One region of the Mesorhizobium sp. FG116 genome, then DNA from elsewhere that is predicted to be linked to it. Evidence: riboswitches for the same ligand, from Rfam matches in the RefSeq annotation. Region 1 holds a riboswitch; the other holds the start of a gene.
What was found. Region 1 has a riboswitch for S-adenosylmethionine ahead of metA (homoserine O-acetyltransferase MetA). Riboswitches for the same ligand answer to the same signal wherever they lie in the genome.
Positions count from the first base shown of each region.

Region 2: linked by a shared signal. The riboswitch ahead of ACODTY_RS11940 (O-succinylhomoserine sulfhydrylase) and the one ahead of metA (homoserine O-acetyltransferase MetA) in region 1 are both predicted to bind S-adenosylmethionine.

Region 1 is NZ_JBMDKS010000001.1:268,915-283,343, reverse strand. It holds gene yddG (aromatic amino acid exporter YddG) at 29-919, shown strand; gene ACODTY_RS01310 (lysoplasmalogenase family protein) at 916-1,578, shown strand; gene ACODTY_RS01305 (cupin domain-containing protein) at 1,583-1,999, opposite strand; gene gloB (hydroxyacylglutathione hydrolase) at 2,016-2,783, opposite strand; gene ACODTY_RS01295 (class I SAM-dependent methyltransferase) at 2,927-3,679, shown strand; gene metA (homoserine O-acetyltransferase MetA) at 3,681-4,619, opposite strand; SAM riboswitch at 4,670-4,748, opposite strand; gene hisC (histidinol-phosphate transaminase) at 4,883-5,992, shown strand; gene ACODTY_RS01280 (prephenate/arogenate dehydrogenase family protein) at 5,997-6,932, shown strand; gene ACODTY_RS01275 (DUF2125 domain-containing protein) at 6,942-7,943, opposite strand; gene ACODTY_RS01270 (gamma-glutamylcyclotransferase) at 8,042-8,563, shown strand; gene ACODTY_RS01265 (aldo/keto reductase) at 8,962-9,912, shown strand; gene ACODTY_RS01260 (lysophospholipid acyltransferase family protein) at 9,966-10,748, opposite strand; gene ACODTY_RS01255 (YdcF family protein) at 10,842-11,522, opposite strand; gene ACODTY_RS01250 (cell division protein FtsX) at 11,653-12,645, opposite strand; gene ftsE (cell division ATP-binding protein FtsE) at 12,638-13,297, opposite strand; gene ACODTY_RS01240 (hypothetical protein) at 13,479-14,135, shown strand; gene hpt (hypoxanthine phosphoribosyltransferase) at 14,163-14,429, shown strand, end outside.
Region 2 is NZ_JBMDKS010000012.1:105,198-119,626, reverse strand. It holds gene ACODTY_RS11965 (hypothetical protein) at 1-136, opposite strand, end outside; gene ACODTY_RS11960 (DUF6460 domain-containing protein) at 283-546, opposite strand; tRNA gene ACODTY_RS11955 (tRNA-Gly) at 661-734, shown strand; gene ACODTY_RS11950 (ABC transporter substrate-binding protein) at 829-1,605, opposite strand; gene ACODTY_RS11945 (2'-deoxycytidine 5'-triphosphate deaminase) at 1,724-2,818, opposite strand; SAM riboswitch at 2,906-2,983, shown strand; gene ACODTY_RS11940 (O-succinylhomoserine sulfhydrylase) at 3,041-4,240, shown strand; gene ACODTY_RS11935 (MmcQ/YjbR family DNA-binding protein) at 4,253-4,564, opposite strand; gene apaG (Co2+/Mg2+ efflux protein ApaG) at 4,687-5,079, shown strand; gene ACODTY_RS11925 (Hsp33 family molecular chaperone) at 5,116-6,126, opposite strand; gene argF (ornithine carbamoyltransferase) at 6,243-7,154, opposite strand; gene ACODTY_RS11915 (aspartate aminotransferase family protein) at 7,169-8,362, opposite strand; gene ACODTY_RS11910 (GcrA family cell cycle regulator) at 8,715-9,233, shown strand; gene ACODTY_RS11905 (glycosyltransferase) at 9,837-11,816, shown strand; gene ppk2 (polyphosphate kinase 2) at 12,095-12,997, opposite strand; gene ACODTY_RS11895 (ATP-binding protein) at 13,094-14,362, shown strand.

The DNA.
Region 1 (14,429 bases):
GCGAGATGCGCGCCGCCGGGACGAAACCATGGGGCGGGCGACACTGATAGGCTTTTCGGCGGTTGCCATGTGGGCGCTGCTGGCGCTTTTGACCGACGCCTCCGGCCAGGTGCCGCCGTTCCTGCTCTCGGCAATCACCTTCACCATCGGCACCTTTGTCGGCCTTGTCGCCCGTCTCATAATGCCGAAGCCGGCCACGTCCGTGAAAATACCGTTGCAGGTCTGGGTCATCGGCATCGCCGGCCTGTTCGGCTATCACTTTTTCTACTTCACCGCGCTGCGCAACGCCCCGGCTGTCGAGGCAAGCCTGATCGCCTATATGTGGCCGCTGCTGATCGTGCTGGGCTCCGCCCTGATGCCCGGCGAAAAGCTGGCCTGGAACCACATCGTCGGCGCCCTGCTCGGCCTTGCCGGAACCTTCCTGATCGTCACCAAGGGTGCAGGTCTTGCCTTCGATGCGCGCTATGCCTTCGGCTATGCCATGGCCGCCGTCTGCGCCGTGTTATGGTCATCCTACTCGCTTTTGTCGCGCCGCTTTCCCTCGGTCCCCACAACAATCGTTACGTGGTTTTGCGCGGCAACCGCGATCCTTTCGCTGGCCTGCCACTTCGCGCTTGAACAGACCGTGCTCCCGGCAAATGCCGGCCAATGGCTGGCGGTGCTCGGCCTCGGTCTGATGCCGGTCGGCGCTGCCTTCTATGCCTGGGACATCGGCGTGAAGCGTGGCAATATCCAGGTGCTGGGCGCGGCCAGTTACGCAGCCCCGCTTCTGTCGACGCTGGTGTTGATCGTTGCCGGCTTTGCCGAGCCCAGCCTGCGCATTCTCGCCGCCTGCCTGCTCATCACCGGCGGCGCAGTGCTGGCGGCAAAGTCACTGCTGTTTGCAAAGCGAACCGCCACTGCGAGCGTAAAAGCATGATGCCGTTTTCCGGCGGCATCGAAACATTTGCCAACGCCACTGTCGTCTTCTCGGTGCTGGCGGCCATAGGCTATGCCTTCAGCCTTTCCATGCCGCCGTCGCTGCGCCGTTCGGCCATCAAGACATTAGCCATCGGCCTGCTCGCCGTGCTCGCTTTCGAACAGGACGCACCGCTGCTGCTTGCCGGAGCGCTTGCGCTGAGCGCGGCATCCGACGCGTTTTCCTCGCAACCCAACGCCAGAATGTCCGTTGCCGGTTTCACGGCGGCCGTCGGTGCCTTCCTCGCCTTCGGCCTGCTGTTTTTTACCTATGGCGCATTTGGTCTTCTGACATCGGAGCCCTGGCGACCGGCGCTCGCTGCCGTCATGACAGCCCTCACCTTTGCGGTCCTCATGTGGTCATGGACGCGCATGGGCCGCCGTCTGCGTCTGCCCGTCCTGGCCTATGCACTCGCACTGCTGGTCATGGCGTTCTCGGCCTTGATGACCACGCCAACGATCATAGCCGGCACCTTGTTGTTGCTGGGGTCAGGCGCCGCCAGCCTTGCGGCGAGGCTCCCGGCTCCGGAGCCTTCGCCTCGACACGCATTGTGGCCGTACGCAGTATGGGCACTACGCTATGTCGGCCATCTCGCAATAGCGCTTGGCGCGGTGCTCTGATCGCTTACGGCTTCCAGCCCGGTTCGGCCATCTCGAACTGGGCAAAGTCGAATCCAGGCGCGACTGTGCAACCGACCAAGGTCCAATCCCCCGTGCTTCGCGCAGTCTGCCACCAACCCGCCGGCACCAGCAATTGCGGCCGTTCGCCGGCAAGGATGTCTGTACCCAGCCGATGCTCGCTGACTTTGCCGCCGTCGGCGCACATCGATACCAGAAGCGCCGCCCCGGCGTAGAAATGCCAGACCTCGGCGGCGTCCTTGACGCGATGCCAGGCCGAAGACTGGCCGCTCTCGAGAAGAAAATAGATCGCGGTCGAATGACCCCTCCCGCCGTTCGGCGCATCGCGAAATGTCTCGACATACCAGCCGCCTTCCGGATGCGGCCTCATGCCGAGCGCGGCAATGATTTCGGCGGGCGTCATCGCAAGCCGACCTCGCTCAGAAATTATCCTTGCGCTTGCGGATCTCCGCGAACACCTCGACATCCGCCGCATTTTCCATGCCGAGGTTCTTGCGGATTGCCGGATCGGCCCAGCGCAGGAATGGGTTTGTCGCCAGTTCCTCGCCGATCGTAGTCGGCAGCGTGGCTTTCCCTTCCGCCCTCAGCGCCTCGATCTTCCTGGCCCGCGCCTGCAGGGCGGTATTGCCGGGATCGATCGTCAGTGCAAAACGGGCATTGGAAAGCGTATATTCATGGCCGCAATAGACAGCCGTATCGGCAGGAAGCGCAGCAAGCTTCTTCAGCGATTCGAACATGACCGGCGGCGGGCATTCGAGCAGCCTGCCGCAACCGAGGGCAAACAGCGTGTCGGCTGCGAAAAGCTGCTTTGCCTTGGGCAGGTGATAGGTGATGTGGCCCGCCGTATGGCCCGGCGTAAAGATCACCTCGATCTTCTCGCCGCCGAACGGAATGACCGAGCCGCCCTCGACCGTGTCGTCGATACCGGGGATCTTCGCCTTCTCCGCCTCCGGTCCGACAATCCGCAGCTTGAAGCGTTCCTTCAAGGCAAGGTTGGCTTCGACATGGTCGATGTGATGATGGGTGATGAAAAGGGTCGTCGGCTGCCAGCCGGTGCGCTTTATCGCCTCAAGGATGGGAGCTTCCTCAGGCGCATCGATAAGAGCGGCCTCGCCACTATCCCGGTCGCGCAACAGGACACCAAAATTGTCCTCGCGGCACATGAACTGTTCGATCTCGATGGCCATTTTGATTTCTCCTGTCGATGTCGCCGCAGACATAGGGTGCGCGTCCGGTTATGTCACCCCCTCGATTGGGTGGGCTTGGTTGAACTCACGCCGCATCGCCGCTACCGTCCCCAATCCGACTTGGGATCATGATACGGTTTTCCATGCATACCGACATTGTCGACCTGCGTTCCTTCTACGCCTCGCCGCTTGGTCGCCTTGCCGAGCGCTCGATCACGATGGCGCTTTCATCGATCTGGGCAAATGTACCGAACGAGCGGCTCGTCGGCCTTGGCTATGCCTTGCCTTGGCTTGAACGGTTCGGAACCGATGCCGAGCGCGTGTTCGCTTTCATGCCCGCCACGCAGGGTGCGGTCGTGTGGCCTCCGAACGCCCCTACGGCCACAGCATTGGTGTTCGACGAGGAACTGCCGCTTGTCGATGCCTCGATCGATCGCATGCTCATGGTCCACTCGCTGGAACACGCGGAAAATCCGCGCGAAACACTGAACGAGATCTGGCGCGTGCTTTCCCCGGCTGGACGGGTCGTGATCGTGGTGCCAAACCGCCGCGGCGTATGGGCACGCTTCGAACACACGCCTTTCGGCACCGGCAGGCCCTATTCACGTTCCCAGCTTGCCGAGTTGCTCAGGGAAACCAACTTCACTCCGGCAGCATGGTCGGACGCCCTGTTCTTTCCGCCTTCAAGGCGAAGGCTCATGATGCGCTTCCACAACGTCATGGAAAGTGTCGGGCGCAAGCTCTGGCCGATCTTTTCGGGCGTCATAGTCGTGGAAGCGCAAAAACGGCTCTACCAGGGTGTTCCAATTGCCCAGCGCACTTCGCGCCGCGTCTTCGTGCCGTCGCTATCTCCCCAGGGCGTGACCGGTCTCGGAATGCGTTTTGACGGCAGCTGACTCACGATCCTTCGATTTTCGAACCCTGGCCGACATTTTCGAGTTCATATGACGTCGTCTGATAGACCCGGTTGATCCAGTTGCCGAACAGCAGGTGCGCATGTGAGCGCCAGCGGTTGAGCGGCGGTCGCGCCGGATCATCGTCCGGATAATAGCCGTGCGGCACCTTGATCTCGACGCCGGCGGCGACATCGCGATCATACTCTTCCTTAAGCGACGTGGAGTCGTACTCGATGTGGTTGAACATATAGAGCCGGTTGCCGACATCGCCGGCGAGCAGGCTGGGACCAGTCACATCCGACTCCATCAGGACATCGAGGCCGGAGCCTTCAGAAATGTCTGCCTTGCGCACCTCCGTCCAACGAGACACCGGAATGGCGAAGTCGTCCGAGAAACCGGCGAGATACGGCGATGCAGGCGCATTATTGCGATGCCGGAACACGCCGAAGGCCTTGTTCTCAAGCGTGTATTTCGGAATGCGATGGAAATGCCAGGCGGCGGCCATCGCCCCCCAGCAGATGAAGAAGGAAGAGTGAACATTGGTCACCGTCCAGTCGAGGATGCGCTCCAGTTCCTTCCAGTAGGTGACCTCTTCGAACGGCAGCAATTCAATCGGCGCGCCGGTGATGATGAAGCCGTCGAACTTGCGGTGCCGGACCTGCTCCCAGGTCTGGTAGAACGAGATCAGATGCTCCTCAGACGTATTCCGCGCCTTGTGGTTGCCGATGCGCACCAGCGTCAGCTCCACCTGAAGCGGCGTCGCCCCCATCAGGCGCGCAAACTGGGTCTCGGTGCGGATCTTGTTTGGCATGAGATTGAGCAAGCCGATCTGCAATGGACGGATGTCCTGCCGCATCGCAGTGCGCTCGTCCATCACGGAGACGCCTTCGCGAACGAGAACTTCGCGTGCAGGGAGCTGATCGGGGATCTTGATCGGCATTGGACGAACTCCAAACAGAAACGGCGACGAAACCGCAGCAGGTCTGAATGGACTTGTCATCCTCGGCCTGTTTAGCGACTTCTTTAACGTGGCTGCAAGCCGACCGGCCAAATCACCACGGAACAGCCCCTATCTAGTCCTGGCCGTGCAAATCGTCAACGGTTCCGGGGGCTGGGCCAGCGCTTGGCCCTCGACATTGCCCGTCGCGGCTTGTATTTCGGCTCCATCTTTTCAGACCTTCCGTCCCCTATGGAATTGGCACGATGACCACTGCGCAGGATCAAGCACGTCCGCAACCCCGCTCCGGGATCCTGGACATCGAGGCCTATGTGCCGGGCAAGAGCGCGGCACCCGCAGGCGTGAAGCTGCACAAGCTGTCGTCGAACGAAAATCCCCTCGGGCCCTCCCTCAAGGCGGTCGAGGCTGCACGTGAAGTCGCCGGCATGCTGGAGTTTTATCCTGACGGATCATCGCTGAAGCTGCGCGAAGCCATTGCCGAGGTGCATGGGCTGAATGCCACAAACATCGTCTGCTTCAACGGCTCGGATGAAGCGCTGACATTGTTGGCGCGCATCTACCTCCAGCCGGGCGACGAGGCGATCTACACCGAGCACGGCTTCCTCGCCTACAAGATCTGCATCCTGGCCGCCGGCGCGTCATACGTCATCGCCAAGGAAAAGGACGAGCGCGTCGATGTCGATGCGATCCTCGCCGCCGTCACGCCCCGTACCAAGATGGTTTTCCTCGCCAACCCCAACAATCCGACCGGCACCTATGTGCCGTTCGACGAGGTGCGTCGCCTCCATGCGGCCCTGCCCAAAAACGTGCTGCTTATCCTCGATGCCGCCTATGCCGAGTTCGTGCGCCGCAACGACTATGAAGCCGGCGTCGAACTGGTTGCCGGTGCCGAAAACGTGGTCATGACCCGCACCTTCTCCAAGGTTTACGGCCTTGGCGGCGCCCGCATAGGCTGGATGTACGCTCCGGCTCATATCGTCGATGCGGTCGAGCGCGTGCGCGATCCCTTCAATGTCACGGCAACCGCGATCGCTGCCGGGACGGCGGCGGTGCGCGACCGCGCCCATGTCGAGCGCGCCATCGCCCACAATGAAACCTGGCTGCCGTGGCTCACCGAGCAGTTCACCAGCCTTGGCCTGCGCGTAACGCCCAGCGTCGGCAATTTCCTCCTGGTCCATTTCCCGAACGAGGCTTCCCATTCGGCGGCGGAGGCAGACGCCTATCTGACGGCCCGCGGCTATATTCTGCGGCGCGTTGCCGGCTACGGTTTTCCCAACGCGCTGCGGATGACGGTCGGAACCGAAGAGGCCAATCGCGGCGTAGTCGCCGCACTCACCGAATTCCTGAAAAGATAGATCTATGCCCAAACCCATGTTTGAAAAGATCGCGCTGATCGGCATCGGCCTGATCGGCTCGTCATTGGCGCGCGTCATCCGTCGCGAAAACCTTGCCAGCCATATCGCCATCTCCACCCGCAGCGCCATAACGTTGAACCGCGCCGAGCAACTCGGCCTCGGCGACAATTACACCACCGATGCCGCTGATGCCGTGCGCGACGCCGATCTGGTGATCGTCTCGGTGCCCGTCGGCGCCTCGGAGCAAGTGGCCAAGGAAATCGCGCCGGCGCTGAAGAAGGGTGCCATCGTTACCGACGTCGGCTCGACCAAGGCTTCCGTCATCGCCCAGATGCAGCCGCACATTCCCCAAGGCGTGCACTTCATTCCAGGCCATCCGCTGGCGGGCACGGAAAAGTCCGGACCTGACGCCGGCTTTGCCGACCTGTTCCACAACCGTTGGTGCATCTTCACGCCGCTGCCCGATACCGATCCTGCGGCGCTTGAGAAGCTGTCGGACTTCTGGCGTCGCTGTGGCGCCAACATCGACACGATGGACCCGAACCACCACGACATGACGCTGGCCATCGTCTCGCACCTGCCGCACATCATCGCCTACAATATCGTCGGCACGGCGGATGATCTGGAAACCGTCACCAAGTCGGAAGTGATCAAATATTCGGCGTCCGGCTTCCGCGACTTCACGCGTCTTGCCGCCTCCGATCCAACCATGTGGCGCGACGTCTGCCTGCACAACAAGGATGCGATCCTCGAAATGCTCGCGCGCTTCTCGGAAGACCTTGCATCCCTGCAACGGGCGATCCGTTGGGGCGACGGTGACAAGCTTTTCGACCTGTTCACCCGCACGCGCGCCGTGCGCCGGTCGATCATCGAAGCGGGACAGGACATCGATGCCCCCGACTTCGGCCGTCAGGCGGTCGAACATCCGGCGAAAGCCTGACGTTCGGGATCAGTCGATCGGCTTGATATTGCCGAGCGGGATGAAGCCCAGCACGGCTTTGCCCTTGACCACCTTGAGCGGCAGCGATGGTTCGCTGCCGAGCATGGCAAGCGCGGCGAAACCCTGATTGATCTTACCGGCCTGTTCGGGAATGGCGGTGGCGAGGATTGCAGCCACAGCTTGCGGATTGCGCAGCTTGATGACCAGATCGGCATCGACCAGGCCATCGGCATCGACCGCCGCAGGGCCGGAGACCGAGATATGCGCCTCGCCCGATGACAGTTCGAGATTGGCGATCTCTATCGCTTGCCCGCGCAAGCTCTTCGGGCGGGACCGCACAAGGGCAACACCGTTCTTCAGCGTAACCGCACCGGTCCCGTCAAGCGGCGGAACCGTGCGTCCATTGAGCGCCTCGGGGGGAATCTCCAGATCCTCGAACCGGCCCGTATAGGCGATATCTTGGCCATTGGGTTCCAGATCCACTTGCGCCTTGGTCGCGCTGAACAACTGCACGGGGTCGCTTTCGTCAGACGGGTCCGTCTGTCCTGAGAAGCCATCCGCCGCCAGCGAAACCTTTCGCGGCAGCGGCCAGAACAGCTTTGCGCTGGCGTTGAGGTTGTCCCAGTCCAGCCACAGCGGCGGCATGCCGGGCGCAACGGTGCGCAGCGGCCCGCGAAGAGTGGCGTCAGCCACCAGCGGTCGGGCGAGACTGGTCACGGCGGCCAACGCTCCAGCGGAGGCGGCAATATTGCCGGCATCGTCCTCGTAGGCCATGCCGTCGCAATCGATAGCGAGCCGCAGCGGATAGCCGCTGACGCGGAAGTTCGCGCAATCGGCCTCGATGCCTCTCGCACTCAACTCCGCAATCGTCTGTCCGAATTCACCCCTGATCTTGTCGGCAAGATAAAACCATCCGCCACTGTAGAGGCCGAACAGCAGCACCAGCAGAACGAGGAGCCACGGCAGCAGCCTGCGCCGCCGCTTTGATACCACTTGCTCACTTGACGTCATGCTGCCGCTCTCGCTAACCCGTGGGTGCGCCGGATGTCCCGACGCTTTCTGACCGGCTCACGGCCACTGCCGCGCGCCTTCCAACTTGGCTTGGCGATATGGGCGATTTTTGGGTTTTTGGCTACGGCTCACTGATCTGGCGACCCGGTTTTGCGCATCTGGAAACGCGCCGCGCCCGGTTGTTCGGCTACCGGCGTTCGCTTTGCGTCTATTCCTTCGTCCATCGCGGAACGCGCGAGCGGCCAGGGTTGGTGCTTGGGCTGGACCGGGGCGGTTCCTGCGTCGGCGTGGCATTCAAGGTCGATGGAGCGGCGCGCGAAGATGTTATCGGCTACCTGCGCGAGCGCGAGCAGGTGACAAGCGTCTATCTGGAAAAGACGCTAACGGCGCGGCTCGAGACCGGGGAAACGGTAGAAGCGGTGGCCTATGTGGCAGACCGCGCCCACGAGCAATATGCGGGCGCATTGAGCGAAACCGAGGCTGCAACCGTGGTGCAAGGCGCTGTCGGCCAATCCGGACGCAACGAGGAATATCTGGCCAGTACCGTCGAACACTTGCATAAGCTCGGCATTCGCGACCATTGGCTCGAAGGCGTGGCAAAACAGGTCGCGCATTCGTGAAGGCGTTCCGCGTCAAATCCCGGAACGAGGTTTGACCCTGCCAATCCAATCCTTAGGCTGTATTAGGTCGTGGACTCATAAATATGATCGAAATGGCGCCTGGAACGGCAAAAAGATGCGAGGAGAAGCGCGAAGGTCGATGCGGACCATCGGCCGAGCGGTTCGACGCGGCAGCTTGCAGCCGTTCCGGCGTCCTTCGGATGTGGTCCATCTGCCCGGCTACTTTGTCAAAAGAGCTTGAAAATGAATGACATTTCCTTCGCTCTTTTTCCGCGTATCCGAACAGATGGCCTCACACCATTTCGATCATATTTATGAGTTCACGACCTAGCTACTGCTTCGTTCGGCGCTGATTCTTCATGCCGCTGAGCGCAGCTTTGATTCGTGGAGACTGGACATTGCAAAAGCGCCGCCTCGGTCGCACCGACCTTGAAATCGCTCCGCTGGTTTTCGGCGGCAATGTGTTCGGCTGGACCGCCGACGAAAAGACGTCCTTCGATCTGCTGGACCGCTTCTTCGACGCAGGACTGAATGCCGTCGATACGGCTGATTCCTACTCGCGCTGGGTACCGGGAAACAGTGGCGGCGAATCGGAAACCATCATTGGCAAATGGATGAAAAAGCGCGGCAACCGCGCCCGGATTGTTCTTGTCACCAAGGTCGGCTCCGATATGGGACAGGGCCGTATCGATCTTTCCCCGGTCTATATCGAGCGCGCAGTCGAAGCTTCGCTAAAGCGGCTGCAAACCGATGCGATCGACCTCTACCTTTCGCATTGGGCAGATCCGACCGTGCCCTACGCCGAAACGCTGGGCGCCTACCAGCGCCTGATCGAGAAAGGCAAGATACGCTTTGCCGGCGCCTGCAATCTGGATGCCGGGCAACTGAAAGCGGCTCTGGATACTGCCAGCCATCATGGCCTGCCACGCTATGAGGTGCTGCAGCCTGCCTACAATCTCTATGACCGCAGCGATCTTGACGGTCCCCTGCGCGACCTTTGCATGGCCAACCAGATCGGCGTCATCAGCTACTACGGGCTGGCGAAAGGGTTCCTGAGCGGCAAATACCGCAGCGAAGCCGACCTTGGCAAAAGCGCGCGCGGCGGCAGTATCCGTTCTTATCTGAACAAACGCGGCCTGCGCATACTGGCCGCGCTGGATAGTGTCGCGCATCGCCATGCCGCCACCCAGGCCGAGGTTGCACTCGCATGGATCATGGCCCGCCCCGGCATCACCGCGCCGATTGCCAGTGCAACATCGGTCAAGCAGGTGGATAGCCTGATCAAGGCCGTTTCACTGCAACTGACCGGCGCGGATATGGATCAGCTCGACACGGCAAGCGCGCCTTGAACCTCAGCGTGATGGCTAGAGCGTGTCATCGTTAGATAGAACCATGAAACGCTCTATACGCCCAGTTCCTTAAGCCGCTTGACGGCAGTCGGCGGCAGCGGCGGCGGGTTCGGTGCCTGCGCAGCATCGATCAATATCTGGTCGCAGGCCGCTTCCGTTTCCGAGATCAGCCGCTGCATGAATTCTTCCTTGCCGAGACCGGCCGGGATCGGCTTAAGGAACCGCGCCTTGACCGTGCCGGGAAAGCGCAGGAACTTGCGGCGCGGCCAGTAGAGACCGGCCATGTGAGCGACCGGAACCACCGGAATGCCGAGCTCGGAATAAAGCTCGACGATACCCCATTTGTAGTTTGGCTCGTCGCCAGGCGCACGACGCGTGCCTTCCGGGTAGATAATGAGCTGGCGCGGATTGCGCGCCATTTCCGCCTTCGTAGCCGCCACGACGGCCTTCAAGGCCCTCGACCGGCTGCCACGGTGGACAGGGATCATCCGCATCTTCAGCACATACCAGCCGAAAAACGGAATCCACGTCAGCTCCCGCTTGAGGATGTAGAGCGGGTCCTTGAGAAAGGGGAAAAAGGCAATCGCGTCCCAGAAGGATTGATGTTTGGGCGCGAGGATGAACGAGCCTTCGGGCAAGTTCTCCTGTCCGCTGATCTCGCTCTTCGTCAACGCCATCTTCTCATAGAGCCACAGGCTCGAGCGCGACCAGAATTTCGGCACGAACCAAGCCAGGCGGCGCGACGACAGGAAGTAAAAGGGCGCCCAGAAGATCATCTGGACGATCAGGCTGACATAGAAGACGAAGTTGAATGCCAGCGAACGGATATAGAGCATTTGCAGGAACAGCCCGAGGACGAAGGTCGCGCTTGGTTACACCATGACAACGGAAAATGGAAACGGGTGGAGGCAGTCGCCGCTGCGCTTTTGTCAGTTCTCGATTACCGACGCTTCAGCGAGCGAGACACCTTCATGCGTGGCCCGCATAGGAACCACGCCGCGCACCAGCGCCAGCAGGTACTTGTTGTATTCGGTGAACAGCACGCGCAGCGCCTGCGGCTTGGTCAGCCAGCTACCGTCATCGAGCTTTGAGTTGACAACCGGGTAAGGCTCAAGCCGGGCATTGTGCAACAGCCGGCTCATTTCCAAGAGGCTGCGCGGCATGTGGTAGTTGTTGGTCACGAGGATAACGCTGCCATAGGCATGGCGTTCGACCCACTTGGCGCTTTCTTCTGCATTGCCGATTGTGTCCAGCGCCGCGCGATCGATGTCGACGCAGCAGGAAAACAGTTTGGTGTCGCCGCCCGTTGCCAGTTGCAACTGCCGCCGGCTGGCGGCCGGATGCACGCCGCTGATCAAAAGTCGCTCGCCCTTGCCGGATTCGAGCAGCTCCATCGCTGCATCGAGGCGCGACTGGCCACCCGTCAAAACGATGATGGCATCCGCCTTTTGCGGATCGGCAGGCGTTGAAAGACGGCTGACATGGTTGGAAAACCAGCCGAAACCCCCGACAAACAGCGTGGCGACGCCAATGATCAGGAAGGCGCAAATGCGCAGAACGGACCAGACGCGATGGGGCGCGCGCATCGCCACACTGGGCGCTGCTGCCATATCCACCGTTCCGTTCAATTCCTTCCCATCCATCATGTCATGGTAAACCGTGATTTACATTGTTGGATAAACGGGCGTAGCACATTGTATTACGAACCGTCTTTGTCCGTGATCGAATTGCGTTTGCATCTCACGCAATGTCGCTCTGCCGATCATCGATCTCACTGAGATAGGAAATTACCGTCGCATGTGAAGTGGCAGCAGTCAGCGCGCCGATGACGACGACTACCATGACGACCCCCAGGTATCCCGCCAGACCTATGGCGAAATTGCCAAACAAAGCAGCGGCTTGGTCGCCTTCCGGGGTCGCCATATTGCGCGAGGACCACCACGAAAAGACGATGAAGACGACGACTGCCGCAACGCCGCCTATCGCAGCCCCCTTCATGCCGGTCAGAAGGAACTGCTTGTGGAATTGGCGGGCGATGAATCGCGCCTCTGCGCCGACGAAATGCAGCACTTCGATGATGTGGCCGTTTCCGGCCATCGCGCCACGGGTAGCAAATACCACCGTCATGACGGTCGCCGACAGCATCAGCGCCAGTATCGCGACGCCGATGGTCACCGTCGTATGCGCCATCGCCACCAGCCGGTTGACCCAAGTACGATGATCGTCGAGCGAGGCCGTCGGCAGCTTGGGCGCGAATGCCGCGCGGATCGCGTCGAAATCGGGCGGATTGGTCTCGTCTATGGTCACCACGATGAGACGCGGCACCGGCAGCTGGTCGATGTCGAGACCGGAGCCAAGCCAGGGTTCAAGCAGGCGCGCGGTCGCCGTGCGGTCGACGATCCGGGTCGCCTTCACTCCTGGAAATTCGCTGGCGATGCCGGCAGCCGTGGCAAGTGCGGCCTCCATGTCGAGACCGTCGGCAGGCTTGATCTGGATCGTGGCTTCCGTCGAGATCTGGTTTTCCCAGACCGAGGCCGTATCGCGCACCAGGGTCACCGCGCCGAAGGTGACACAGGACAAGAATGTCATGATGGCGATGACGACAATAAGCGCCCGGCCAACCACATTCTGTGCCGGCACGATCGGAGCAGTCTTTCGCAACGCGCGCTCGCGCGGTGCTGCCTGTTGCAGGATGTCCGCATCGTCATGCTGACTGTCGAACTGATCAGTCATAGACGTCCAGCCTCCCGTTGGTCAAAATCAGCCGGCGGGCATCGACCTGTTCCATCAAGGCAAGGTCGTGCGTGGCGATGACGACCGCGGTGCCGAGCCTGTTCAACTCGATGAACAACCGCAAAAGGCGGCGGGCAAGCTGCGGATCGACATTGCCTGTCGGCTCGTCCGCCAGCAGGATTTCCGGCTGTTCGATAAGGGCGCGCGCGATGGCCGTGCGCTGCTTTTCACCGCCTGACAGCACCGGCGGCAAAACATGCATGCGCTCGCCAAGCCCGACCCATTTCAGCAGTTCCACCACGTCGGTGCGGTAACTGGATTCCTCACGTCCCCTGACGCGCAGCGGCAGCGCGACATTCTCATAGGTTGTCATGTGGTCGAGCAAGCGGAAATCCTGGAATACGACACCTATGCGCCGGCGCAAGAGCGGCAGTTCCGTCCGCGAAATCCGGGTCCGGTCCTTCCCAAACATGGTTATGAGACCGCGCGTCGGCTTGAGCGACATAAACAGCAGGCGCAGCAGCGTCGTCTTGCCTGCACCAGACGGCCCGCTCAGGAATTGAAACGAGCGAGGCGGGATGTGCAAGGAGATGTCACGGAGGATCTCCGGACCCATGCCATAGCGCAGACCGACATTTTCAAAGCGGATCACGTTAAACGACCTGAAGGTTGAAACGGCGAATAGGTGCCCTTCTTCTGGGAAGGACCATTATCCGGCATGGTTAACCAATGATTAAATACTGGCACTTTCTGGACTGTCAAAACGGCGTGAGTGGTGAAGCGTTAACCAATTTTGCTTACCAGAAAGAAACAGAAGGCGAACAGGGGCCAGCATGGCTGACCAGCTAAATGCACGACCGGTTTCCGGCGAAATCATGGCCGGCCCACAGGGCAGGTCCGATGCAGGGTCCGCTATCCGGCTGGAGTCGCCGGTATCAGGCGACATTGTCGATGCGGACTTTGTCACCCTGCCCCGTTACTCACCCGTCGAACACACGGAGCCTTTGCAAAGCGCACCAATCAGCACACAGCCATCTATCGGTGGCATGGACATGTTGCGCAGGACGGATTCCGGGCCGGCAGGTCTGTTCGCACAACGCGGCGGGCCGGCCTTCTGGATGGTTGGCACGGGTCTTGCGGCGGCAGCGTTCTGGATCGCGGGCGGTCACGCGCTGGTCAGCACTACGGTTTTTGCAGCGCACGACGCCCCTTCGTCGGCGTTGGTCATTTCTGCCTTCACCTCGCGCGTCGATGCATCTGGCGAGCGGCCAGTACTCTTCGTGGATGGCGAAGCCGGCAACAACGGCACTTCGGCGGCACCACTTCCGCCTCTTGAGATCAGCGTTACGGGCAATGACGGCAGTATCACCCGCTACAGGTTGGGGACATCCGAGCGGGCGCTGACTCCGGGCGAAAGATTTGCCTTTTCCAGCCGCGTAGAGGTGCCTAGAAACGGTGTTAAGACCGTATCGGTCACCTTCGCCGGATAAGCGAAGTCATTTCCCGGAGTAAAATGAATGCCAGTCGTGCGCGGCAAGGAGATCGAGGTTCTGTTTTCGGCATCGGCCATTGCCCGCCGCAATCTTGAACTCGCCAAGGAAATCGCCGGCAAGGAATATCACGACCTGCTGGTCGTTTCCGTTCTGAAGGGCTCCTTCGTCTTCGCCGCCGACCTGATCCGCGCCATGCATGATGTCGGCCTGTCTCCGGAAGTCGAATTCATCTTCATCTCGAGCTACGGCGCCGGTACGACCAGCGGCGAAGTCCGTGTATTGCGCGATATC
Region 2 (14,429 bases), on a different contig from region 1:
TCTTGATGTTCAAGGAACCGGAACCGTAGGAACATTGCAGAGTCCCTTTCCAGACAGATCCTGCGTGAGCGGGCACAAGACCAAACATCAAACCGAGACCTGTCAGGAACGCTCGCGCTGCCGAAAAATTGCTCATTCGCCTATCCGAATAAATGACTGCAATTGACTGAATTCGATAACACCAATGGCACAAGGCATCGTTGCCAGATTTCCAAAAATTCGAACTGTCGCGATTTCATCGGCTGGCCGGATACGCTTGCACGAAGGCCGAAGCCCAGCCACCTACTTCCTGTAGCTCGCGATGCGCAGCAGGATGAACGCCGGGACGACAATCGCCGCGCCGAGCAGGATATAGCCCAGGAAGCGGTCTATGGCGCGGAAGCCCATGTTCCAGATGTCGAGGAAGAAGTTCTGGACACCACGCAGCACATCGTAAGGCGACCAGCCGAAAGTGTGCATGACGAGGCCGACGAGGAACGAAACAACCAAGAGCTTGATGATTACCCTTAGCGGCGAGTCACCGAGAAAGCGGGCCAAAGCGGACAAGGCAGTCTCCTTCGATTCCGTTCAGACCATCAGATACGTGAGCCGCGACAAAGCTTCAAGCGGCTCGGCTTTGCGATTGCCGAATGCACGGAGCGCATGCTAACGAAGTGGGGCGCGGGTATGGTGAAATGGTATCACAGGAGCTTCCCAAGCTTCTAGCGCGGGTTCGATTCCCGCTACCCGCTCCAAATCCCATACCGAGATTGCCGTTTGCGGCAGGCGAAGCCCAACAGGCCAAGCCGAGGGTCACGGCAGTGCCGCGCCCCCGGCTGTCACCGTTTCTCAATAGATGTCGAAGTCGAAATACTTCGCCTGGATGGTCTTGTAGGTGCCGTCAGCCACGATCGCGTCGATGGCGGCATTGAGCTTTTCACGCAGCGCGTTGTCGTCCAGACGCACCGCGATTCCGGCTTCCGTCTCGGTGCCCTTCACGTCTCCGATCAGTTTGCAGCAAGCGCCGTCGGCAGCGTTCTTCAGCCAGTCGACCAGCACGAACTTGTCGGAAATCACCGCATCGAGGCGGCCGTTGATGAGGTCCTGGACCGCCTCTTCCTGCGTCGGATAAAGCTTCACGTCGGCTCCCGCCTTGGCGTAGAAGTCCTCGGCATAGATCGACTGCGTCGTAGACGCCTGCGCGCCGACCGTCTTGCCGGCCATCGCGGTGGGATCGGTTTCAGTCAACGCGCTGTCCTTCAAGGCGGCAACCGCCAATGGCGTGACGTAATATTTGTTGGTGAAGGCGACCTGCTTCTTGCGCTCTTCGGTGATCGACATGGAAGCGACGATCGCGTCGAACTTGCCGGCCTGAAGGGCGGGAATGATGCCGTCCCAGTCCTGCGTGACGAATTCGCATTCGGCCTTCATCTGGACGCAAAGCGCCTTGGCGATATCGACGTCGAAGCCGACCAGCTTTCCGTCGGCGGTGATGCTGTTGAACGGCGGGTAAGCGCCTTCGGTGCCGATCTTGATCTTGGTTGCATCCTGAGCCCAAGCATACGACCCTGAAACGGCCAGCATAGCTGCTGCCGCCGCGCCCATGATCCATCCGGAAATCCGCATTCTGTCACCCCTTGGCAAAACCGACGCCCGTTGGCCGGCATCGCAGCCAAGCACGGCGCGGACGACGAAACAAGGCTGGAGCAATCAAACAGCGAGCAAGTGAGACAATGACGGTCTTTCAACCTGCGGAGCGAAAATGCTTCGACAGTTTCAGGCCCTGCGCCTGGTAATTGGAGCCGAGGTCGGTGCCATAGAGCGCCTTCGGGCGTTTCAGCATGTGCTCGTAGACCAGCCGGCCGACGGTCTGGCCATGGTCGAGGATGAAGGGCACCTCGTGGCTGCGCACTTCAAGCACTGCCCGGCTGCCCTTGCCGCCCGCAGCCGAATGGCCGAAGCCGGGATCGAAGAAGCCGGCATAGTGGACGCGGAATTCGCCGACCAGCGGATCGAACGGCGTCATTTCGGCAGCATAGAGCGGCGGCACATGCACCGCTTCCTGGCTGACGAGGATGTAGAATTCGTCCGGGTCCAGCACGAGTTCGCCGGCACCGCGATTGTAAAGCGGCTCCCAGAAGTCGAACACGTCGTGGGCGGCGCGCTTGTCCACGTCGACCAGACCGGTGTGATGCTTGCCGCGGTAGCCGACAAGGCCGTTTTCGTCGCCGGCAAGGTCGATGGACAGCGCGATGCCGCCCCAGGAAATATTCGGCGGATCGGTCGCGACCAGCGTCTCGGCGTCGTGCAGGTCGTGCAGTTCGCTTTCCGACAGCACGGCATGGCCGGTGCGGAAACGGATCTGCGACAGCCGCGAACCGGTGCGCGCGACGATGGGGAAGGTGCGCGGACTGACCTCGAGATAGAGCGGGCCGTGGTAACCGGCGGCGATCTTGTCGAACTCGGCACCGTGATCGGTCATGACGCGGGTAAAGATATCGAGACGGCCGGTCGAGCTTTTCGGATTGGCCGAAGCCGAAATATCCGAAGGCAAGGCCAGCGTTTCCAGAAGCGGAACGATGTAGACACATCCCGTTTCCAGCACCGCGCCGGCGGTGAGGTCGATTTCATGCAGCTTGAGGCGGTCGAGCTTGTCGGCGACGCTATGGTTGGGACCGGGCAGGAAGCTGGCGCGGACCCGCCACGCCTTTTCGCCAAGCCTCAGATCGAGACTGGCCGGCTGGACCTGGTCCTTGTCGAGCGCGCGCGGCGTCTTCAGCGCGCCGCTCTCGAACAGCGCTTTTATGTCCTGATCGGGAAGAATGCCTGTCTGACGCAATATCCGCTCCCGCAGCCAACTCGGAGCCACCTACAGACCTCTTAATCACGCGGGTAATTGACGCAAGCGGTGGTGAGGTCTAAAGGGGCTTTATCCCGTGGTGATTTGGCCGGTCGGCTTGCAGCCACGTTAAACAAGTCGCTAAAGGACCGTCGGGCCGCCAGGCCATGTGGACCGGTTGCGACTTTCGCGGCCGGTTTTTTTGTATTTGGGAACGGACCTATGACATCTGACGGCAAGCGCAACTGGAAGCCGCAAACCACGCTCATTCATTCCGGAACGCTGCGATCCCAGTTCGGGGAGATGTCGGAATCGATCTTCCTCACCCAAGGCTACGTCTATGATACGGCCGAAGCCGCCGAAGCGCGTTTCAAAGGCGAAGACCCCGGCTTCATCTACTCGCGCTACGCCAACCCGACCGTGGATATGTTCGAAAAGCGCATGTGCGCACTGGAAGGCGCGGAAGACGCCCGCGCGACCGCTTCCGGCATGGCGGCAGTGGCAGCCGCGATCCTGTGCAGCCTGAAGGCCGGCGATCATATCGTTGCGGCCCGCGCGCTGTTCGGCTCATGCCGCTGGATCATCGAGACGCTTGCGCCGTCCTACGGCATTCAGTCGACGCTGGTCGATGGCACCGACATCAAGAACTGGGAGCAGGCGGTTCGCCCCAACACCAAGCTCTTCTTCCTCGAAAGCCCGACCAACCCGACGCTTGAGGTGATCGACATTGCAGCGGTTTCCGCGCTGGCCAATTCGATCGGCGCGCGCGTGGTGGTTGACAACGTGTTCGCCACGCCGTTGCAGCAGCGTCCGCTCGAGCTTGGCGCGCATGTCGTCGTCTATTCGGCAACCAAGCATATCGACGGCCAGGGCCGTTGCCTTGGCGGCATCGTGCTTTCCGACAAGGCCTGGATCGACGAGAACCTGCACAATTACTTCCGCCATACCGGCCCCAGCCTGTCGCCTTTCAACGCCTGGGCGCTGCTGAAGGGGCTGGAAACGCTGCCGATCCGTGTCGCGCAACAGATGCAGTCGGCAACCCGCATCGCGGACGTTCTGGCCGAACGGCCGGAAATCGAGCGCGTAATCTATCCGGGCCGGGCGGACCATCCGCAGGCCGACATCATCAAGAAGCAGATGTCGGGCGGTTCGACGCTGATCTGCCTCGACGTGAAGGGCGGCAAGAAGGCGGCATTCGCGTTCCAGAACGCGCTCGATATCATCTTGATCTCGAACAATCTGGGCGACGCCAAGAGCCTTGTCACCCATCCGGCAACGACCACGCACAAGAACCTGACCGAAGAGGCCCGCGCGGAAATGGGCATCGGGCCCGGAACGCTGCGCCTGTCGCTCGGGCTCGAGCACGTGGACGACCTGCTTCAGGACATCGATCAGGCACTGGCGAGCGCAAAGGCGGCCTAGAGCGTTTCAGGGCTAGCGGGCAACGGTCTGCCACGCCAACGTCATGGCGTGGCGCAAGGTGGCCTCGTCGGCAATGTCGAGCGCCACCCTCGTCCACCCCTTTTGCCCCCACGAGCCGGCGACAGGCGAGAAAACTGCAGCGGATGTCTCCATCAGCAATTTCTGCTGGTCTGGCGCGAGTTTCAGCACGGCGCGGCCATCCTTGTCGCGCCATGTTGCGAATATCCGGCCTTTCACCCGAAAGTCCGTCACGTCGAAATGACCAGCCTGGACAGCACCGGCAAAAGAAAGCGCCATGTCTCGAAACTGGGATTTGGTGATCATCGTAGCTGCCTTTGCCGTGATCATGCCGCAAACAAGCTTATCAAGCGATATCGCCAACTGGCTTCGTTTTGAATTGACCAGATGGCGTGACAGGCCGATTCTCGGCTGTCGAGGAGACGAACATGTACAGTGCCACAACACGCGATATCGAAGTGCGGGTCAGGCCATTTTACATCGAGGATCGGTCGGAACCGTCGGAAAACCGCTATGTCTGGGGCTACCAGGTGACGATCAGCAACCAGTCCGAAGAGTTCGTCCAGCTGTTGTCGCGCTACTGGCATATCACCGATGGAACGGGGCGGGTCGAAGAGGTGAGCGGGGCCGGCGTTGTCGGCGACCAGCCGGAACTCAATCCCGGCGACAGCTACCAGTATACGTCGGGCTGCCCGCTTTCGACGCCTTCCGGCATAATGGTCGGCCGCTACACCATGCGCAACGCCAAGGGCGACACGTTCGACATCGCCATTCCGGCGTTCTCGCTCGATCTGCCGGGCGTGAAGCGAACCGTGAACTGACGGCCGGAAACGCAAAGGCGCATCCGGCCGGATTTCCTAGTTGGTCTGGCTGGTGTCGCCAAACTCGGCAGGGTTGAAATCATAGGCCGTCGAGCAGAATTCGCAGGCGACGCGGATTCGGCCGTCTTCGGTGCTTTCCCGGATTTCCTCGGCGGTAAAGCCGCTCAAGATGCCGTGGATCTTGTCCTGCGAGCAGGAGCACTGATCCGCCACTTCAACGGCATCGAACACCCGCACCCCATGCTCGTGGAAAAGCCTGAACAGCAGGCGCTCAGTGCCTACCGTCGGGTCTATCAACTCCGTCGGCTCCACCGTGGAAAGCAAGGCAAGCGTTTCCTGCCACGCATTGTCGACCGGTTCTGGGGCGAATTCAGCGGTATCGCCATCGCCGCCCGGAAGGTCGGCCACGCGCATGCGCTCCGGGGCTTGCGGCAGGAACTGCGCCAACAGGCCGCCGGCACGCCACCGCTCATGCCCACCCGGCTCGACCAGCTTGGCAACAGAGAGCCGCAGGTCGGTCGGGATCTGCTCCGACTGCCTGAAATAGATGCGCGCAGCCTCCTCCAGCGATGTGCCATCAAGCTGGACGATGCCCTGGTAGCGTTGCGTGTGAGCGCCCTGATCGATGGTGAGCGCCAGCACGCCGGCGCCGAGCAGCGTTTCGTCGCTGACTTCGCCTGCCGCCACCAACGCCTCGAACCGCTCGGCGTCATAGCGGGCATAGGCGCGCAGAGCGTGCGGCGTGGTAAAATCGGCAACCAGCATATCGACCGGACCATCGGTGCGGGTCTGCAGGATGAACTTGCCTTCGAATTTCAGCGAGGTGCCCAAGAGCACCGTCAGCACGCAGGCTTCGGCAAGCAGGCGGGCAACGGGTTCGGGATAGGCGTGGCGCGAAAGGATGGCGTCCAGCATCGGGCCAAGCTGGACGGCGCGGCCACGCACATCGAGCGCATCTATGGCAAAGGGCACGACGTGATCGTCGCCCGCATGGCCAAATTCGCCGAGCTTTGGTTTGTGTTCAGTCAATTGCACGGTTTCCAGCATGACATATCTCCGGCCGCAGGCCATCCCCTCGATAAGAGGGCATGCCTCGGGTGGTCAGTATTTCAGGTGATTCGCCGGAGATAGGCATCACCCTGCCGCGGTTCAAGCGCAGCGGCTCAGGCGCCAAGGCACCAGGCGAGTACGGCCTTTTGCGCATGCAGCCTGTTTTCGGCTTCATCGAACACCACCGAATGTGGTCCGTCGATGACCTCGTCGGTGACTTCCTCGCCGCGATGGGCCGGCAGGCAATGCATGAACAATGCGTCCGGCTTGGCCTTCGCCATCAAGGCGGCGTTGACCTGATAAGGCAGGAAGACATTATGGCCCCGCGCCCGGTGTTCCTGCCCCATCGACACCCAGCTATCGGTGACGATGCAGTCGGCGCCGGTCACGGCTTCCTCGGCTGTCTTGCTGAAATTGACCTTGCCGCCATTTTCGCGCGACCAGTCGACGAACCTCTGCATGGGTTCGCTGCCGGGCGGAACGGCAACGTTGACGGTAAAGCTGAAGCGGGCCGACGCTTCCATCAGCGAGTGCAGCACATTGTTGCCATCGCCGCTCCAAGCGAAGGTCCTGCCTGCAACCGAACCGCGGTGCTCCTCATAGGTCAGGATATCGGCCATCAACTGGCACGGGTGGGTGTCGTCGGTCAGGCCGTTGATGACCGGGATGGTCGCATTTTCGGTCAATTCGATCAGCCGGTCGTGCGAGGTGGTGCGGATCATGATCGCATCGACATAGCGCGACAAAACCTTGGCCGTGTCGGCGATGGTCTCCGAGCGGCCAAGCTGCATTTCAGTGCCGGTCAGCATGATGGTCTCGCCGCCGAGCTGGCGCATGCCGACGTCGAAGGATACGCGCGTCCTCGTCGAGGGCTTGTCGAAGATCATCGCCAGGACCTTGCCTTCCAGCGGCTTCGAGCGCTCACCGGCCTTGAGGCGCGCCTTGCGCGCGGCGGCATCGTCCAGAATGGCGCGCAGGTCCTGTCCGGAAATAGCAGACAGGTCGGTAAAATGACGAAGGCTCATCGATGATCTTCCGGCTATTTCGCGGCCGCGAGGGCTTCGGACATGGTCTGTGCAGCCGCGCGGATACGGCCAAGGCCGTCCTGGATTTCCGCATCCGTCACGGTAAGCGGCGGCAAAAGGCGGATGACGTTGTCGCCGGCCGGGACCGCAAGAAGCTTCTGGTCACGCAAGGCGATGTTCACCTTGCCGTTCGGCGCTGCGCATTTGAGGCCGAGCATGAGGCCGGTGCCGCGAATGCCTTCGATGATTTCGGGAAACTCGTCGGCAACCGCCGCAAGCCCCTGCTTCATCAAAAGCGCCTTGCGCTGCACGTCTTCAAGGAAGCCGTCGGCAAGAACAACGTCGAGCACCGCGTTGCCGACCGCCATGGCGAGCGGATTGCCGCCGAAGGTCGTGCCGTGGACGCCGGGGGTCATGCCCTTGGCGGCCTCGTCGGTGGCGAGGCAGGCACCCATCGGGAAACCGCCGCCAATGCCCTTGGCGATCGCCATCAGGTCCGGGGTGATGCCGGCCCATTCATGGGCGAACAACTTGCCGGTACGGCCGATGCCACACTGCACTTCGTCGAAAATCAAAAGCAGGCCGTGCTTGTCGCAAAGCTGCCTGAGGCGCTTGAGCGACTGGACCGGCAAGGAGCGGATACCACCCTCACCCTGCACCGGCTCGACCAGAATGGCTGCCGTTTCGGCGGTGATCAGCTTTTCGGCGGCGTCGATGTCATCGAACGGCACCTGGTCGAAACCGTCGACCTTTGGGCCGTAGCCCTCAAGATATTTCTGCTGGCCGCCAGCGGCGATCGTCGCCAGCGTACGGCCGTGGAAAGCGCCTTCGAAGGTAATGGTGCGATAACGCTCCGGGTGGCCATTTACATAGTGATAGCGGCGCGCCGTCTTGATGGCGCATTCCAGCGCCTCGGCACCCGAATTGGTGAAGAACACCTTGTCGGCGAAACTTGCATCAGTCAGCCGCGCGGCCAGCCGGGTCTGATCCGGGATTTCGTAAAGGTTGGAGACGTGCCAAAGCTTGGCGGCCTGCGTGGTGAGCGCTTCCACCAGGTGCGGGTGGCCGTGGCCAAGCGAATTGACGGCAATGCCGGCGGCGAAATCGAGGTATCGCTCGCCCTTGTCAGTGATCAGCCAGGCGCCCTCGCCCCGGTCGAAGGTCAAGGGAACACGAGCAAAGGTCTCGTAAAGCGCCGAACCGCTCATTATATGCGTCTCCGGAACCGGAAAATCAAAAAGCCGCCCACGCGGCGGCTTTCGCGGCTTATCATGTTTTTCAGCCACAGTGTCAACGGAAACGTGGCCTGGCCCATGATTGGCCTTCCCTAACGGAAGCTCTTTGCATCAGCGAGCGGGCAAGTTGGGGAAAACCGAAAAAACAGATTCGTGTTGCCTTTGGGACTCTTGTCACCGAGTCAGCGCGTAAGGTAATTGTGGTCAGGAAATAACTAGATTTCGTGCGGCGGATCTAATCACCCCAGTATATGTGGTGCCCAACCGGCTTTTGCCGGATCGGGAAGGGATTCCGGAGTCGCACGGTTCAAAGGAGCGCAGTCTCATGAACTGGACTGACGAGCGGGTAGAACTCTTGAGGAAACTGTGGTCGGAGGGCTTGAGCGCCAGCCAGATCGCGGCACAACTCGGCGGTGTCAGCCGCAATGCGGTCATCGGCAAGGTGCACCGGCTGAAATTGTCCGGCCGCGGCCGCACAAGCGCCGCGCCTGCTCGCCAGAAAAAGGCTTCGCAAGGCGCAAGCGTCACCAAATCGGTCTCGCGGGCCGCCAGCACCACGCGCCATGTCACGACTTCAATCGGGGCGACCGCGCTGCAGGTTCAGTTCGACGCCGAACCGGTCGCGCGCACCTATCTGCGCCCGGTGGAAAACGTGGTGGTTCCGATCTCGCGCCACCTGACGCTGGTGGAATTGACCGAGCGCACCTGCAAGTGGCCGAACGGCGATCCGCTTTCGGAAGATTTCCATTTCTGCGGCAACGATGCGGCAGAAACCGGCCCTTACTGCACCTATCATTCGCGCATTGCGTTCCAGCCGGCTTCGGAACGGCGACGCGTTCGCTAAGGCGCCAAGCGCGCCCTTGCAATGCAAGGGCGGCTTCTTCTCCGTTGAACAAGCGCCGCGCGGTCTGGGAACGGGCCGCGCGGTGCACGTTTGGCTATGCAGCCTCCCCCCGCCCGCATCTTTTGCGTGTGAGCGATTCAACCTGAAGCTGATGGCGCGATCTAGATCGTACAACTACGATCCAGATCGTTAATTGGAATAGGCTTGTCGAGGCGATGAGGCAGCCATTTTGTGCGCCCGTCCTGTTTGAAGTTCTGCAGAGAAGCGACGCCAGCGTGAAACGCGCGCCGACGCGGCTCGGTCATAGCCTGATTGCCTGCCGGGCCAGCGATATCGTCGGCCCCGGCACACTGACCATCTCCACCATCGGAATGAATTCCACGCTGCCCAGCGGACTCATTTTACGCGCCCGACGCAAATCTGCAGGCAACAGATCACATCACGCTTAAGCCACGGGAGGACACTGACATCCGGCCGGGAGCTCGGGGTGCGGCGAAGGCCAGGGAGGTATTGGCCTAGTCGAATCCCGAAGAAAATTTCAAACGTGCATTCCGCTATCGGCCGGGGGGCCGTCCGGTAGCGGCAGGGGCTTGGGGGAATTGAATGCAGTCGTCCGATGCGGGCGGCGGGAGGGGTGCGCAGCGTGGAGGAGACGTTGCGCACGGGAAAGGCTCGGCACTTGCTGGACATGCTCCAGCGCGTGCCTCGCGTCAAACCGCCCATCCCGATGTCGATGAATGGCAATCGGTTCTCGCGAGACTTGCGATAGATCGAGAGGCCGCGATTGAAATTGCGGCTCAGGCCCGTCAATCCGGCGAAGACTTCGCTTCCTGCCTGCTTGCGTCAGGTGCTGCCAGCCGGGTCGATTTGACCAGGGCAATCGCCGCGGATCTCGGCCTGAAGGCGAGTATCGGCATCGACCCGAAAAGGCTGATCGCCAGCGACGAGCAACTTCTGACGCTGTTGCGGGGCAGCGGCGACAATCTTCCGGTGAAGCTTCTGGAAAAGGATGGTTCCGTTTCCTTCCTCATTCCCACAAGGCGTATTCGGCTGGGGTGGATGCGCGACTATATCCGGTCTCATCCCGACCTTACCCAGCATCTCAGAATTGCCGACACCGACGAACTTCGTGCGGCCGTGACCGAGCGGGCCAGGCCGCTTTTGGCGCGCGTTGCGGTCAACGGACTTTCCGATCGCTTTCCGCAGATGTCGGCCCGCGTCGTCGCCAACGGATGGCAAGGAACGGTTCTGGGAATTGCCATTACCGTGCTGCCTGTCGGCTTTGCCCTGGCGCCTGAGCTTACACTCGGGCTGCTGCACGGCCTTGCCACTTTTTTCTTCTTCGCCTGCGTGGCTCTGAGGTTCGCCGCAGTGGCGTCGGTGACAACAGGCAAGCGCCTGAACCGCATCGAACCACCGCCGGCCAATGCGCCCGTCTATTCGGTGCTTGTCGCCCTCTACAAGGAGGCCGACATCGTGCCGGACCTTTTGACGGCGCTGGACTGGATTGTCTGGCCTCGCGACAGGCTGGAAATCAAACTGGTGTGCGAGGCTGACGACACCGAAACGCTGGCTGCCATCAGCACCCAACAGCTACCATCGCACATCAAGGTCGTCGAAGTGCCGGCAACCGGGCCGCGCACCAAGCCCAAGGCCCTCGCCTACGCCTTGCCGATGACGAGCGGCGAGTTCGTCGCGCTCTACGACGCTGAGGATTGGCCCGACCCGATGCAGCTTGCCGAGGCATGGCAAAGGTTTCGTGCCAGCGGGCCGGAACTGGCGGTTCTGCAGGCTCCACTCGTGATATCGAACCCGGGCGAAAGCCTCATCGCCCGCATGTTCGCCTTCGAATACAGCGCCCTGTTCCACGGACTTTTGCCGTGGCTGTCGCGCCATGGGCTGATGCTGCCGCTGGGCGGCACATCCAACCATTTCCGCCGCGCCGCGCTGGAGGCTGTCGGCGGCTGGGACCCGTTCAACGTCACCGAGGACGCTGATCTGGGCACGCGCCTTGCGCGCTTCGGCTATCAGGCCGAGACCATTTCCGCGCCAACCTATGAACAGGCGCCGACCAGGCTCTCGGTCTGGCTGCCGCAACGCACGCGCTGGTTCAAGGGTTGGGCACAGACCTGGCTGGTGCATATGCGCGACCCGGTCAAGCTTGCAGGCGACCTTGGGCCGCGCTCGTTCGTAATCGCACAGGTGTTGTTTGCCGGCATGCTGGCTTCGTCGCTGCTTCACCCGCTGTTGCTCGCCACTTTCTGCTTCGGGCTGGTTCAATTGCTGCTGACGGCTTCGTCCGGGCCAGCCCATTCGGCGCTGCTGATTGTCGACGTCATCAACATCACCTGTGGATACCTGTCGTTCCTGCTGCTCGGCTGGCAAACGCTGGCGAAGAACCAGCGCCGCGGCTTCTGGAAGATCGTCGCCTTGACCCCGATCTACTGGGCCATGATGTCCTATGCCGGGTGGCGGGCGGTGCTGCAGTTGTGGCGGCGGCCTTTCCATTGGGAAAAGACCCCGCACAAACAGGTGCAGGCCGCACCGGCGGGAGTGGTGCCCGCCCCCGCTATCGGCACCTAGGGTCAGGACCTGTTAATATGACTGGAATGGCGTTCGAAATGGCGAGAGATGCAAGGAAAAGTCCGTGGAGCGGGGTCGTTCCCCCGGTCAAGGACTTTGACGCAGCAGTTCGACGCCAGTTCGAACGTCCTTCAGATCGGACGGATTTGCACGGGCTACAGTGTCGCGAAGCCTTGAAAGGCTTCAGCCTTCCTGCGCCTTCGCTCCTCGTATCCGCACAAATCCGCTCCGACCATTTCAGTCAGATTAATAGGTCCTGACCCTAGGCGCTTGCGCGCCTATGCCAGCAGGAGCGATGCCCCCTCGCCAATGATCTTCTTGTCTTCCTTGCCGACGACATCCAGGTCACGCCCATCATAAGGCAAGGACAACAGGATGCGGCGAATGGTGGAAAGCCTGGCGCGCCGCTTGTCGTTGGCGCGCACGACGATCCACGGCGCTTCCTTGCTATGGGTCCTCTCGATCATCTGGTTTCGCGCCTGCGTGTAGGCATCCCATTTCGACAGGCCCGCAATGTCGATCGGCGAGAATTTCCAGTTCTTCAGCGGGCTATGGCGGCGGTCGTGGAACCGCTCCAACTGCGTTTCCTGGCCGATATCAAGCCAGAACTTGAAGAAATGGATGCCTTCGTTGCGGATCATTTTTTCAAAGCGCGGCGCTTCGTTGAGGAACTGCTCATGCTGCTCGGGCGTGCAGAAGCCCATGACGGGCTCGACGCCGGCACGGTTGTACCAGGAACGGTCGAATGTGACGAACTCTCCCCTGGTCGGGAAATGGGCCACGTAGCGCTGGAAATACCATTGACCGGTTTCGGTTTCCGTCGGCTTGGTCAGCGCCACATTGCGTGCCGTTCTTGGGTTCATGTATTGGCGCAGCGCAAAGATCGTGCCGCCCTTGCCTGCGGCGTCGCGCCCCTCGAACAGGGCCAGAACCCGCTGGCCGGTGCGCTGCAGCCAGGCTTGCGCCTTCACCAGCTCAATCTGCAATTCCTCGAGCTTGGGCTCGAACTCCTCGCCTTTCATCTTCTTGTCGTAAGGATAACCTCCTGCCGTAAGCTTGTTGTCCTTGATCCAATCGGGAAGATCCGGGGCATCGACATCGAACTCGCGCTGCTTGCCCGCAACCGTAATTTTCAGCGGTCCTGACGCTGCTGTCACAGCGTTGTCATTGGAGTTTTTCATTCAGGCGAACCTTTCCAGTTGGAAACTTCATGCTATTGGGGGCTTCGGCACCGGTCCAGACTGAATTTGCCGTGCCGGCGAGCCATTGGGGCGCGTATGAGCGATATGGATGGTCAGCGACAAAATTGGGGCCGGCGCGCCTTGCAGCGCTTGCAGGCTAGTGGCTGGCTGATTGCCGCAGGCATGGTCGCGATGATCGTTGTCCAGGCATTTTCCGGTCTGTCGCCTCTCGTCGGACCGTTGGCGATGCTGGGGTTCGTGATCACCGCAATGGCATTGCCTCAGCAAACCGGACGGGCGGACATGGACCATGACGCATCCGCACAGGGCGGGCTCTTGCCGCAGCTATCGGCGGAACATCTTGCTGCTGCCGTCACCGATCCGCTGATCGTGTTCGACCAGACGGCGACCGTCGTCCACGCCAATGCCGCCGCCATTTCCATCTTCGGCAACATATCCGCGGGCATGTCGCTGCCGTTGAAATTCCGGGCGCCGGAAATGCAAGCGCTTATCGAAGACATGCTGGCAGGCGGCGTGTCGTCGCAAGCCATCGACTATGTCGAAAAATTGCCTGTCGAGCGGGTCTATCGGGTCAGTGCATCGGCCATAGGCCACGGAACCGGCCTCTATGTTCTTGTGTTCAAGGACCAGAGCGAGGCGCGCCGGATCGACCGGATGCGAGCCGACTTCATCGCCAATGCCAGCCATGAAATGCGCACGCCGCTTGCCTCGATCTCCGGCTTCATCGAAACGCTGCGCGGGCCGGCCCGCAACGATCCTGCCGCCCGCGAGCAGTTCCTGCAGATCATGCAGAACCAGGCTGGGCGCATGGCGCGGCTGATCGACGATCTCTTGTCTTTGTCGAGACTTGAGATGAAGTCGTTTCACAGGTCAGGGGTTCGGGTCGACCTGCGCAACGTGGTCGAAAGCGTCATCGATTCGCTTGCGCCTCTGGCCAAGGACAGCGGCCTTGAAATCGAGCGGAACTTTGCCGACGGGGCGCTCGAGGTTCCAGGCGACCGCGACGAACTCTACCAGGTGTTTGAAAACCTGCTCGAAAACGCCTGCAAATATGGCCAATCGGGCGAGAGGGTCATCGTCTCCATCTCGCCCAGCACCAAGGGACCGGAACCCGGCATCGACGTGACCATCCGTGACTTCGGCCCGGGCATTGCCGAGGAACACATCCCGCGCGTCACCGAACGGTTCTACCGGGTCGATGTCGAAACCAGCCGATCGCAAAAGGGAACCGGCCTCGGCCTCTCCATCGTCAAGCACATCTTGACGCGCCACAACGGCCGCCTGTCGATCGAGTCTGAACTCGGCAAGGGTGCGGCCTTCACCGTTCATTTGCCGACAAACTAGCTTTGCGGGCAAGCAGGCGTTAGTCTCTCTGCGATTTGGCTGATACGCCATTCGCGCAATTGTCATG